Regions from separate parts of the Inmirania thermothiophila genome, predicted to be linked through region 1. Evidence: predicted binding sites of a transcription regulator. Region 1 holds the regulator's gene; each other region holds the start of a gene.
The links. Region 1 encodes sigma-54, which starts transcription at its own class of promoters, with help from an activator protein. Its sites were predicted from a motif close to TGGCANGNTNCNTGCTT; they were not measured.

Region 1 (3,925 bases):
ACGCCCTGGCGGTAGGCGAAGGACTGCACCAGCAGCGACAGCCGCCCGCGGGGGCGCCGGGCGACGCGCTCGCGCACCAGGTCGCGGAGCTGGTGGATGCTGAGTCCCGTGGTGTCGAGGAAGAGATCCGCGGCCTCGCTCACCGGCGCGAGCAGCCGGCGCTCGCGCTGGATCGCCTCGCGCAGCCCCGTGCGCGGGCCGGCCAGCGGGTGGGGGCGGCGGGTCTCGGCGAAGCGGCGCACGAGGGCCTCGTCGCCGGCGGTGAGGAAGACCACCTCGGTGTCGACGCCGGCATCGCGCAGCCCGGCGAGGATCTCCGGGAAGCGGCGCAGGTCGGCGGCGACGTTGCGGGCGTCGATGCCCGCGGCGGCCCCCGGGTAGCGGCCGCGGCGGTGGCCCTCGATCCCGGTGGCGAAGTCGTGCAGGAGCACCAGCGGCAGGTTGTCGACGCAGTAGTAGCCGAGGTCCTCGAGGGTGTGCAGCGCCGTGCTCTTGCCCGAGCCGCTCAGCCCGCTGACGATGACCAGCCTCACCGCGGCCCCCGTTCCAGCAGCCGCTGCTGGTGCGCGGCGAGGTCGGCGGCGGCGTCGTAGCCCTGGCGGGCGAGCAGGTGCTGGCGCACGGCGGCCTCCACCAGCACCGCCAGGTTGCGCCCGGGGGCGACGTAGAGGGTGACCTCGGGGATGCGCACGCCGAGGATCTCGCGCTCGCGCACGCTGCCGCGCAGGCGGTCGATGGCCTCGGGGGCGACCGCGTCGAGGGGCTGCAGGTGCACGATCAGGCGCAGGTAGCGGGCGCTCTTGACGGCGTCGGCCCCGTACATGGCGCGGACGTTGAGGATGCCGAGGCCGCGGACCTCGAGGAAGCCCTCGCCCGGCTCCGGGCTGCGTCCGGTGAGCAGGTCCGGGGCGACGCGGGAGAAGACCGGGCAGTCGTCGGCCACCAGGCGGTGGCCGCGGCTGATGAGCTCGAGGGCGAGCTCGCTCTTGCCGACGCCGGCCTCGCCCGTGAGCAGCACGCCGCTGCCCAGGACCTCGAGGAAGACCCCGTGGAGGGTGACCTGCTCGGCGAGCAGCGTGGCGAGGTGGTACTGGAGGCGGCTGATGAGCTCGGGGCTGGGCAGCTCCGAGCCGAACAGCGGCGTTCCGCCGGCCTCGGCCGCCTCCACCAGCACCGCCGGGGCGGGGCAGCCGTCGGCGACCACGGCGAAGCCGGTCTCGGGGCCGAGGGCGCCGGCGAGGAAGGCCGCGGGTCCGCCCGGGGCCTCGCACAGCCGCTCCAGCTCGTGCAGGCCCAGGACCGGCACCCGCGGCGGGCGGATGGGATTGAGGTAGCCGACGAGCGCCATCGCGGTGTAGGACGGTCCCGCCGGCTCGAGGATGCGGTCGCGCCCGTCGCTTCCGGCGATGTGGGTCAGCCGCAGCGGCTCGCGCAGCAGCTCCACCACCTGGGCGGCCGTGATCCGCCGGGTCATGGCGCCCCGGTCGCCGCCTCCGGCCAGCCCTGCACCAGCCGCAGCAGGGCCTCGCTGCTCCCGGCCTCGCGCAGGCGCGCGCAGAAGGCCTCGTCGGAGAACATGCGCGCCAGCTCGGCGAGGATCTGCAGGTGCTCCTCGGTGGCCTCCTCCGGCACCACGAGGCCGAAGAGGAGGTCCACCGGCTGCTCGTCGAGGGCGTCGAAGTCCACGCCCTGACGCAGGGTGAGGAGGGCGCCCACGGCGGCGCCGTGACCGAGCCGCCCGTGGGGCAGCGCGACCCCGTGCCCGAGGCCGGTGCTGCCGAGCCGCTCGCGCCCGAGCAGCGTCTCGAAGATGCGCACCGGGTCGAGCTCCCCGCCGGCGTCGGCGAGGAGGTGGCTCAGGGTCTCGAGGGCCCGCTTCTTGCTTGCCGCCTCGACCCCCCAGGCGACCCGGTCCGGGCTCAGCAGGTCGGCGATGCGCACGTTGCCTCCTTCCGCCCTCAGGCCTGCGCCGCGCCCTCGCGCTTGTGCTCGCCGCCGCGGCCGCGGCCGTTGAGCTTCTCCTTGTGCTTGAGGATCTGCCGGTCGAGGCGGTCGGCGAGGACGTCGATGGCGGCGTAGAGATCCTCCTCCACCGCCTCGGCGAAGAGCTGCGCCCCGGAGACGTGGACGGTGGCCTCCGCCTTCTGCCGCGTCTTCTCCACGCTGAGGATCACGTGCACGTTGGTGACGTGGTCGAAGTGGCGCTCGAGGCGCTCGAACTTCTCCAGCACGTAGTTGCGCAGCGCCTCGGTGACCTCCACGTGGTGGCCGGTGACGTTGATCTGCATGCTCGGCTCCTCTTGGCTCGGGTCCTGGGTCCCGGCAGGGGCTCAGACGAGCCGCCTGCGCTCGCTCGACGATGGGATGGCCATGGCCTCCCGGTACTTGGCCACGGTGCGGCGGGCGACGCGGATCCCCTGCTCGCCCAGCAGGCGGGCGATCATGGCGTCGCTCAGCGGTCGGGCCGGGTTCTCCGCCTCCACCAGCTTGCGGATGAGGGCGCGGATCGCCGTCGCCGAGGCGGCGCCGCCGTCGTCGGTGGCGATCTGGCTCGAGAAGAAGTACTTGAACTCGAAGATCCCGCGCGGGGTGTGCATGTACTTGCGGGTGGTGACGCGGGAGACGGTGGACTCGTGGATCCCGACGGCCTCGGCCACGTCGCGCAGGATCAGCGGCTTCATGGCGATCTCGCCGTGCTCGAGGAAGCCGCGCTGGCGCTCGACGATGCAGGTGGCCACCTTGAGCAGGGTCTCGTTGCGGCTGCGCAGGCTCTTGATCAGCCAGCGCGCCTCCTGCAGGTGGCTGCGCAGGCAGGTGCCGTCGGCGCCGCCCCGGCCCACCAGGGCGGCGTAGCGGGGGTTGATGCGGACGCGCGGCGTCGCTTCGGGGTTGAGCTCGACCCGCCAGACCCCTTCCTCCTTGCGCACGATGACGTCGGGGATGATGTACTCGGGCGGCGGCCCGGGGAGGCTGCTGCCGGGGCGCGGATTGAGCGAGCGCACCAGGGCCACCACCTCCCGCAGCGCCTCGAGATCGACGCCGAGGGCCTCGGCGAGCTCGGCGTGGCGGCCGGCGGCGAGGGTCTCGAGGTGGCCGTCCACGAGGCGCAGGGCCTGGGCGCGCCAGGGTGTCTCCTCCGGCAGCTCGAGGAGCTGGATGCGCAGGCACTCGGCGAGGCTGCGAGCCCCCACCCCCGGCGGGTCGAAGTGCTGGATGCGGTGGAGCACCGCCTCGGCCTCCTCGACGGTGACCTCCGGCCCCGCCGCGGCGACGATCTCCTCGAGCCCGGCGCCGAGGTAGCCGTCCTCGTCGATGGCGTCGATGATGAGGGTGGCGAGGAGGCGGTCGCGCTCGCTGAAGGGGGTGAGCTCGAGCTGCCAGGTGAGGTGGTCGCGCAGGGACTCGCCGTCGTGGCTCACGGGCTCGAGGCCCCGTTCGTCCTCGTCGCCGCCGCCGCCGCCGTAGAGGACGGCGCCGTCGTAGACGTCCTCCCAGGAGCTGTCGACGGGGAGCTCGTCCGGGATCTCGCCGCCGTCGCCGCCGAGCTCGCGCTCGCCGGCCTCCTCCGCCGCGGCCTCGGCGGCGACCTCCGCCTCGGTCTCCTGCTCGCCCTCCTCCTCGAGCTCCAGCATCACGTTGGACTCCAGCGCCTGCTGGATCTCGGCCTGCAGCTCCAGGGTCGAGAGCTGCAGCAGGCGGATCGCCTGCTGCAGCTGCGGCGTCATGGTCAGGTGCTGCCCGAGGCGGAGCTGCAGGGTCTGTTTCATGGGCTGGCGCTGGCGGCCGCGGTGCTCATCTTGGCCGTCATTCTACCCGAGCCCCGTTGCCGCTGCAGGGATCAGAGGCGGAAGCCCTCGCCGAGATAGACCCGCCGGACCTGCTCGTCGGCGAGGATCTCCTCGGGGGTGCCGGCGGCGATGACGCG
Region 2 (3,925 bases), on a different contig from region 1:
GTCGCCGCGGGCGATGGCGTCGGCGACCTCGTAGGCCTCCTCGATGGTGTAGGGGGCGATGGTGGCGAAGGTCTGGGCGCGGTCCCAGGGGCAGCCCCGCTCCGGGTCGCGGAGCCGTGCCATGAGGTCGATGAGGCGGCGCAGCCGCGCCGCGTCGTCCTCGAGGGCGGGGGCGAGCCCGGGGAAGGCGGCGGCGATCAGGCGCGGGAGCACCCCGGCGGCGGGGCCGCGGAGCACGTGGTGGGCGTGCGCGCTGAGGGGGGTCGCCTCCGGGTTGATCTCCGCCACCACGGCGCCCGCGGCGAGCGCCACCCGCGCGAGGGAGGCGGCCGGCTCCACCCGTGCCGAGGTACCCACCACCAGCAGGACCTCGCACGAGGCGGCCGCCGCGCGGGCGGTGTCGAGGGCCTCGGCGGGCACCGCCTCGCCGAACCACACCACGTCCGGGCGCAGCAGCGCGTCGCAGCGGGGGCAGTGCGGCGGGTGCGGCGGCGGGGGGAAGGGGTAGCGGGCGGCGCAGCCGGTGCAGCGGGCGCGGGTGAGGGTGCCGTGCAGCTCCACGAGGCGGCGGCTGCCGGCGCGGCGGTGCAGCCCGTCGACGTTCTGCGTCACCAGCGTGAAGTGCTCGGACTGGGCCTCCGCGAGGGCGAGGGCGCGGTGGGCGGCGTTGGGCTCGGCGCGGGCGACGAGGGCGTGCCGCCAGGCGTACCAGTCCCAGACCAGCGCGGGGTCGCGGGCGAAGGCCTCGGGGGTGGCCAGCTCGTGGGGGTCGTACCGGGCCCAGAGGCCGGTGGCGGCGTCGCGGAAGGTGGGCACGCCGCTCTCGGCGGAGACGCCGGCGCCGGTGAGGACGGCGATGCGCCGGGCCTTGGCCAGCGCCTGCACGAGGGCCTGCGGCGGGACGGGTTCCTCCACGCCCCCGTTGTAGAGGGCGCGGCGCCTGGGGTCAAGCGCGGCCCTGTACAGGGGCCGGCCGGCGCCCTACCTTGTAGGGGTCGAGCTGGGGGATCGCGGGGCAGGTGGTCGAGCACTACAGCCGCAACACCGAGGGCCGGGACTTCGTCTGCGGCGACATCCACGGCGAGTACCGGATGCTGGAGCGGGCGCTCGCGCAGGTGCGCTTCGATCCGGCGCGCGACCGCCTCTTCTGCGTCGGCGACCTGGTGGACCGCGGCCCCGCCTCCCGCGAGGCCCTCGACTGGCTCGCGAGGCCCTGGTTCCACGCCTGCCGCGGCAACCACGACGAGTTCGTGCACACCGCGGTGCACAACGTCGACGACCTCTCCTGGTGGGTGGGGGTCAACGGCGGCGACTGGTGGCTGGGCGTGGACCCGCCCACCCGCGAGCGCTTCGTGGAGATCTTCGCCCGCCTTCCCCTCGCCCTGGAGGTGGAGACCGACGCCGGGCTGGTGGGCATCGTCCACGCCGACGTGCCCTGCGGTATGCCCTGGGCGGAGTTCACGGCACGCCTTGCGGAGGACGCGGAGCTGCGCCAGTTCGCGCTGTGGAGCCGCCAGCGCGCCCGCGGCCTGTGCACCGAGCCCGTCCCCGACGTGGTCCGGGTCTACTGCGGCCACACCGTCTTCGACGATGTGGCCCGCATCGCCAACGTCTGGTTCATCGACACCGGCGCCGGCTACGGCTTCGAGGGGGCCCGCCTGACCCTGCTGCCCCTCGCACCGTAGCGGTGCACCCCGCGCCAGCCTGGTGCGCCGGCGCCGTGCCGGCCGGTGCACGGTGCGGTCCTGCAACGGCTTCGCGACCTGGCACGCCGCCTGCAGGGCAGGGGGCGGGTCCAACATGGGAGCGGGGTCATGAAGCTCGTCACCGCCATCATCAAGCCGTTCAAGCTGGACGAGGTGCGCGAGGCGCTGGCCGAGGTGGGCGTGCGCGGGGTCACCGTCACCGAGGTCAAGGGCTTCGGCCGCCAGAAGGGGCACACCGAGCTCTACCGCGGCGCCGAGTACGTCATCGACTTCCTGCCCAAGGTCCGCCTCGACGTCGCGGTGGAGGACGGGCTCGTGGAGCAGGTGGTGGAGACCATCGTGCGCGCGGCGCGCACGGGCAAGATCGGCGACGGCAAGATCTTCGTGCTGCCGCTGGAGCAGGCGGTGCGGATCCGCACCGGGGAGGCCGGCCATGAGGCGCTCTGAGGGACGCGGACGGGGCGGGGCGATGCCCCTGCACCGCGGGGGGGTGCGGCGGCGGCTGCTCGGTGCGGCGGCGCTGCTGGCTTCGGGGCCTGCGCCGGCCGCGGAGCTCGCACCGGGCGACACGGCCTGGATGCTCACCGCCACCGCGCTGGTGCTGCTGATGACGATCCCGGGGCTGGCCCTCTTCTACGCCGGCATGGTGCGCGCGCGCAACGTGCTGTCGGTGATGATGCAGTGCTTCGCCATCACCGCGCTGGCCTCGGTGCTGTGGGCCCTGTACGGCTACAGCGTCGCCTTCGGCGGCGAGGGCGCGTTCTGGGGCGGGCTCGCCAAGGCCTTCCTGCGGGGCCTCACCCCGGAGGCTCTCAGCGGGACCATCCCCGAGTCGGTGTTCATGACCTTCCAGATGACCTTCGCCGTGATCACGCCGGCGCTCATCGTCGGCGCCTTCGCCGAGCGGATGCGCTTCTCCGCCCTGCTCTGGTTCACGGGGCTGTGGCTGAGCCTCGTCTACGCCCCGGTGGCGCACTGGGTCTGGGGCGAGGGCGGATGGCTCGCGGGGCGGGGCGTCCTCGACTTCGCCGGCGGCACCGTGGTCCACGTCAACGCCGGCGTGGCCGGCCTGGTGGCGGCCCTCGTGCTGGGGCCGCGCCGGGGCTATCCGGCGACGCCGATGCCGCCCCACAACCTGACCCTGACGGTGACGGGGGCGTCGCTGCTGTGGGTGGGCTGGTTCGGCTTCAACGCCGGCTCGGCCCTGGCCGCCGACGGCACCGCGGGGATGGCGATGGCGGTGACGCAGCTGGCCACGGCGGCGGCGGCGCTCGCCTGGATGTCCGCCGAGTGGGTGAGCCACGGCAAGCCCAGCGTGCTCGGCATCGCCTCCGGAGCGGTGGCGGGCCTGGTGGCGATCACGCCGGCGGCGGGCACGGCGGGGCCCATGGGGGCGCTGGCCATCGGTGTCGCCGCGGGCCTCGGCTGCTTCTACGCCGCCACCCGCCTCAAGCGCGCCCTGGGCTACGACGACGCCCTCGACTGCTTCGGCGTCCACGGCGTGGGCGGCCTCATCGGCGCGCTCCTCACCGGCGTCTTCGCGGCCCCGGCGCTGGGCGGGGCCGGCCTCGGCGAAGGCGTCGCGGGCATCGGCGAGCAGGTGGCGGTGCAGGCCCTGGGGGTCGCGGCCACCATCGCCTACACCGCGGTGGCGAGCCTCGTCATCCTCAAGGGGCTGGACCGGGTCGTCGGCCTGCGCGTGAGCGAGGAGCAGGAGCTCGAGGGGCTCGACCTCGCCCTCCACGACGAGCGCGGCTACATCCTGTGAGGCCGGGGGCGGGCGCCGTGTCAGGCGTCCGCCTCCGGCTCCAGGACGAGGCCCGCGAGCGGGGGCAGCGTCAGCACCAGCGAGGCCGGCCGGCCCATCCAGGGCACCGGCTCGGCCTCCACGGCGCCGGCGTTGCCGAGGTTGCTGCCGCCGTAGAGGGCGGAGTCGGAGTTGAGGATCTCGCGGTAGCGGCCGGCGTGGGGGACGCCGAGGCGGTAGCCGTGGCGCGGCACCGGCGTGAAGTTGAGCACCACCACCACGAAGCGCTCGCCGTCGCGCCGCAGGAAGCTCAGCACCGACTGGTCGGCGTCATGGCAGTCGATCCACTCGAAGCCCTGGGCCTCGAAGTCGTAGCGGTGCAGGGGCGTGCGGCTGCGGTGCAGGGCGTTGAGGTCGGCGACGAGGCGCATGACCCCCTGCCGCGCGGGGTCGTCGCAGAGGGGCCAGTCCA
Region 3 (3,925 bases), on a different contig from region 1:
GGACCAGGGAAGCTCGGTCAGCCACTCGAGCCAGGTGCGCAGCATGGCGTGCTCGGCCGAGGCCTCCGGCGTGCGGCGCAGCCGCCTGAGCTCCCGCCGGGCCTGCTCGAGGACCTCCGCGGGCATGCCCGCCCGCTCGACCGCCTCGGCGAGGCTCTCCAGCTCGCCGTCCTCGTCCTCCTCCTCGCCCAGCTCGCGGCGGATGGTCCTGAGCTGCTCGCGCAGGAAGTACTCGCGCTGGCGCTCGTCGAGCTTCTCCTTGGTCTGCTCCTGGATCCGGCGGGTCAGGCGCAGGACCTCGATGCGGTGGCTCACGTGTTCGAGGACCCGGCGCAGCCGCGGCTTGAGCTCCACCAGCTCCAGGATCTCCTGCTTCTCCGCGGGGGGCAGGTCGAGGTAGCCGGCGGCGAGGTCGGCGAGGGTCCCCGGCCGGTCGATGGCGCGCACGGTCGCGACCAGCTCCGCCGGCGCCTCCGGCAGCAGCTGCAGCGCCTCCAGCACCCGCTCGCGCAGGGTGGCGGCGAGGGCCTCGGTCTCGGCGTCGGCGGTCTCGGGCTCGGCGATGGCGACCCCCCGCGCGGCCAGGAACGGGTGGCCCGGCACCAGCTCGGCGATGCGGAAGCGGGCCTCGGCCTGCACGATCACATGGTGGTTGCCGTCCGGGGTGGTGACGTAGCGCAGCACCCGCGCCTGCACCCCCACCGGGTGGAGGTCGTCGGCGGCGGGCGACTCCACCGCCGGGTCGCGCTGGGCCACCAGCAGGAGCGGACGTTCCCAGTGGACCGCGGCCTGGGCCGCCGCCACCGAGGCCGGACGTCCCACCGTGATGGGCGCCACCATGCCCGGGAAGAGCACGGTGCCGCGCAGCGGCACCAGCGGCAGCACGCCCTCCGGGAGAGCGGGTGCCTGGTTCGTGGCCTCGTCCCTGCGTTCCTGCTCGCTCATGTTCAGGCCCCCTTGCGGAAGCGGATGTAGAGGCAGCCGTCGACGAGCTGATGCCCGTCGAGGGCGAGCCCCGCGGGCAGCTCGATGCGGCGGCGGAAGCGCCCGTGCGGGATCTCCAGGCGGCGGATGAAGCCGCTGCGGGCGTCGGCGGGCAGGCGCCGTTCGCCCTCGATGACGGCGACGCCGGGCTCGTGGCGAAGCCGCACCCGCTCCGCCGGCACCCCGGGGAGCGCGGCCACGATCCAGACCGCCTCGGGCGTCTCGTAGACGTCCACCGGCGGCTCCCACGCCGCGTCCGCGGCAGGCTCGAAGAAGCGCCGGTGCAGCCGCTCGGCGCGCGCCAGCATCGCCAGCGCCTCCTGCCACATCCACGATTCCAGGTCTCGTCCGGTCATCGCTCGACTCCGTCTCCGCACGGCGCCGGGCGCGGCCCGGCACTGCGGGAGATGGGGGCGCGCGGAGCGGGTTTCCAGGGCGCGGCCGGGCGCGCCTCGGGAGCGCGCAGGAGGGGCGGGGCCCGTTCCGGGGAATGACGCGCGGCCGGTCCCGCGCCGCCGCGCACACACGGGCGCACGCGGTGGCGGGCGCTCAGGGACAGTCCACGGGGCTCGTGGCGAAGCCGATGCCGGCCCGGAAGTCCGGTTGCCCGATGGTCGAGAGAGCGCGGTTGCCCTGGAACCAGAGGAGGAATCGCCCGTTCTCGAGCAGCACCGACGCCGCGCGTCCTCCGCTGGCCTCCTTCCAGTCGCCGCGGCCGGCGGGAAGGATGTCGCGTTCGACCTCCGTGAAATCGACGCCGTCGTCGCTCACGGCGTGGACCAGCGAGTGCGTGCTGAAGGAGTCGAAATCGCTCACCACGGTGTAGAAGAGGTGGACGCGACCCGCGCCGTCGAGCACGGGGTCGGGCTGGGTCACGCCGCCGAATGTGGCGGGGTAGCCGCTGCCGAGCCTCACCACCGCCCGCCTGTCGCCCGCGGCGTCCGTGACGTGCGTGAAGCTGCTGCCGTCCGGGGAACGGGCGAGCAGGATGGCCGCCTCCGGTTTGCCGTCGGCGTCGATGCGTATGCCCACGTGGTAGAGCAGAAACTCGCCTCGCCCCGGATGGTAGATGACGCCGGGTTCGGCTGCGGTGAAGAAGCCCCACTTCCCGGGGTCGGTCTGCGCGGTGACCACGGGATTGGCGGGATCGCGCACCCAATGCTCCCCGTCCGTCGATGTCGCGTGGCCGATGGCGTAGACGCCGTTCTCGCAGCCGTTCGTGTCGTCCTGCGTGCACCCCGAGTAGTAGAGGTGGTAGGTGCCGGCGTGCAGGACCACCTCGGGGGTCTCGGTGCGCAGTTCGTCGAAGTCGCCCGGCTTCCCCGTGGGGGAGAATTGCTCCACCGGGTCGATGGTCCACGCCAGCCCGTCCGGGGACGTGGCTTCGTAGACCGCGACGCGGATCGGGCTCGACAAGGGGTCGCCGGCGGTCAGCCACATACGGTACTGCCCGTCCTCACGGCGTACCGAGGGATCGTTCCAGAATGCCCGCGGGAACAGTGTGCCGAAGCCGATCACCGGGTTGAGCCCGGACTCGGTGCAGCAGGATGTGGGCGGGAGCGGGCCGCCGTCCGAGCCGTTCCCGCACGCCGCGAGGGCGGCGCTCGTCCCAACGACGATGATTCGCGCGACGGCGGTGCAGTCAGCCATGCCGGCCCCTTCCTCCGGGCCGTGCCGCGGGGGCGGATGCGCATCGCAGGTCCCGGCGGCGTTGAGGACACGATAGGCCAATCCGGTGCCCGCTGCCAGGTCGCTGTCCGTTCTCCCACGTCCCTCGGGATCCGCGTGCCCGGCCGCCGGGCGTGCCCCGGCCCCGTCCGCGCCGGGCATGTCAGGATTCTTTACATGCGGGCCCGCGAAGGCGTCGGCGGCCGCTGCACCGCCGTCGAGCAGGCTCGGCAAGGGTCTGTGCCACAAGCGCAATCTCTCGGGTCGGCAGGGGCCGAAGGGGCCTCGGCACGGTTCCTGCATCGCTTTCCGCACCGCCGCCGGGTGCCGGCGGCCGCGAAGGGAGCAGGGCGATGCAAGGCAAGAATCCGTGGTGGCTGGGTGCGCTGGGCGGAGGGCTCCTGCTTGCCGCCGTGCCGGCGGGTGCGGGGCCGATCTTCCTGACCGGTCACGATCCGGACTACCATGCGCAGGACAGTGCGGGGGCGCGGAACCTCCTCCGCGTGGGGCTCGAGTTCGCCACCGGGGGCATGGCCTTCGACAGCACGACCCGGTTTCTCTGGGTCGAGTCCTTCGATCCCATCCCCGGCGGCCACCGTCGCGGCGCGGACGGGCTCAACGCCATCGGGCTCGTGCCCGGCACCCACTACGATTGGGTCGACGCCGCCGGCTTCGCGACGGCGGACCTCTCCGCCTACGAGGCGGTGGGGATCGCCTCCGCCTTCGGCGGCATGCTGACGCGGGACGAGCTCGATGCGCTGGTGGCCCGCAAGGCCGACCTCGAGGCCTTCATCAACGCGGGCAGGGGTCTGTTCGCCGCCTCCGAGTGCTTCCCCTGCGGGGCGAATCTGCTCGCCGGTCCGACCCCGCCGGACCTCTTCGGCTTCCTGCCGGTGACGGTCACCTCCATCGGCGCAAGCCCCCCCTTCACGGTGACGCCCTTCGGCAGCGGTCTGGGGCTCGTGGACGGAGACCTCAACGATCCGACCCACAACTCCTTCGGCCTCGTGGGCGGCCTCAGCGTCGTGGACACCGACGCCGCGGGCAACGCCACCACGCTCGCCGGCGTGGCCAGCGTCGGGGGCGACGGCTTCACGCCGGTGCCCGAGCCCGCGACGCTGGCGCTGCTGGGCGCGGGGCTGGGTCTCATGGGCTGGCGCCGGCGGCCGGCCGCTTCGTAGGCGGTGGCCGGAGGCGGCCCGCCTCAGGCCTCGATGCGGATGAGATCCTCCGGGCCGAGCTCGGCCACCGAGCGTCGGCCCATGACGCGCAG

Region 2: the regulator sigma-54 is predicted to act here: its motif matches at 1,765-1,781, upstream of EDC57_RS10075 (P-II family nitrogen regulator).
Region 3: the regulator sigma-54 is predicted to act here: its motif matches at 2,939-2,955, upstream of EDC57_RS06235 (PEP-CTERM sorting domain-containing protein).

Annotation. Positions count from the first base shown of each region.
Region 1 covers NZ_RJVI01000003.1:283,988-287,912, forward strand. The annotation lists gene rapZ (RNase adapter RapZ) at 1-533, opposite strand, end outside; gene hprK (HPr(Ser) kinase/phosphatase) at 530-1,474, opposite strand; gene ptsN (PTS IIA-like nitrogen regulatory protein PtsN) at 1,471-1,941, opposite strand; gene hpf (ribosome hibernation-promoting factor, HPF/YfiA family) at 1,959-2,288, opposite strand; gene EDC57_RS12095 (RNA polymerase factor sigma-54) at 2,331-3,767, opposite strand; gene lptB (LPS export ABC transporter ATP-binding protein) at 3,839-3,925, opposite strand, start outside.
Region 2 covers NZ_RJVI01000002.1:944,318-948,242, reverse strand. The annotation lists gene mazG (nucleoside triphosphate pyrophosphohydrolase) at 1-144, opposite strand, end outside; partial or broken gene EDC57_RS10085 (NAD-dependent deacylase) at 202-885, opposite strand; gene EDC57_RS10080 (metallophosphoesterase) at 1,020-1,685, shown strand; gene EDC57_RS10075 (P-II family nitrogen regulator) at 1,815-2,153, shown strand; gene EDC57_RS10070 (ammonium transporter) at 2,176-3,474, shown strand; gene glgB (1,4-alpha-glucan branching protein GlgB) at 3,495-3,925, opposite strand, start outside.
Region 3 covers NZ_RJVI01000002.1:120,635-124,559, forward strand. The annotation lists gene lon (endopeptidase La) at 1-945, opposite strand, end outside; gene EDC57_RS06225 (Hsp20/alpha crystallin family protein) at 948-1,340, opposite strand; gene EDC57_RS06230 (hypothetical protein) at 1,534-2,634, opposite strand; gene EDC57_RS06235 (PEP-CTERM sorting domain-containing protein) at 3,006-3,833, shown strand; gene EDC57_RS06240 (glutamate synthase-related protein) at 3,857-3,925, opposite strand, start outside.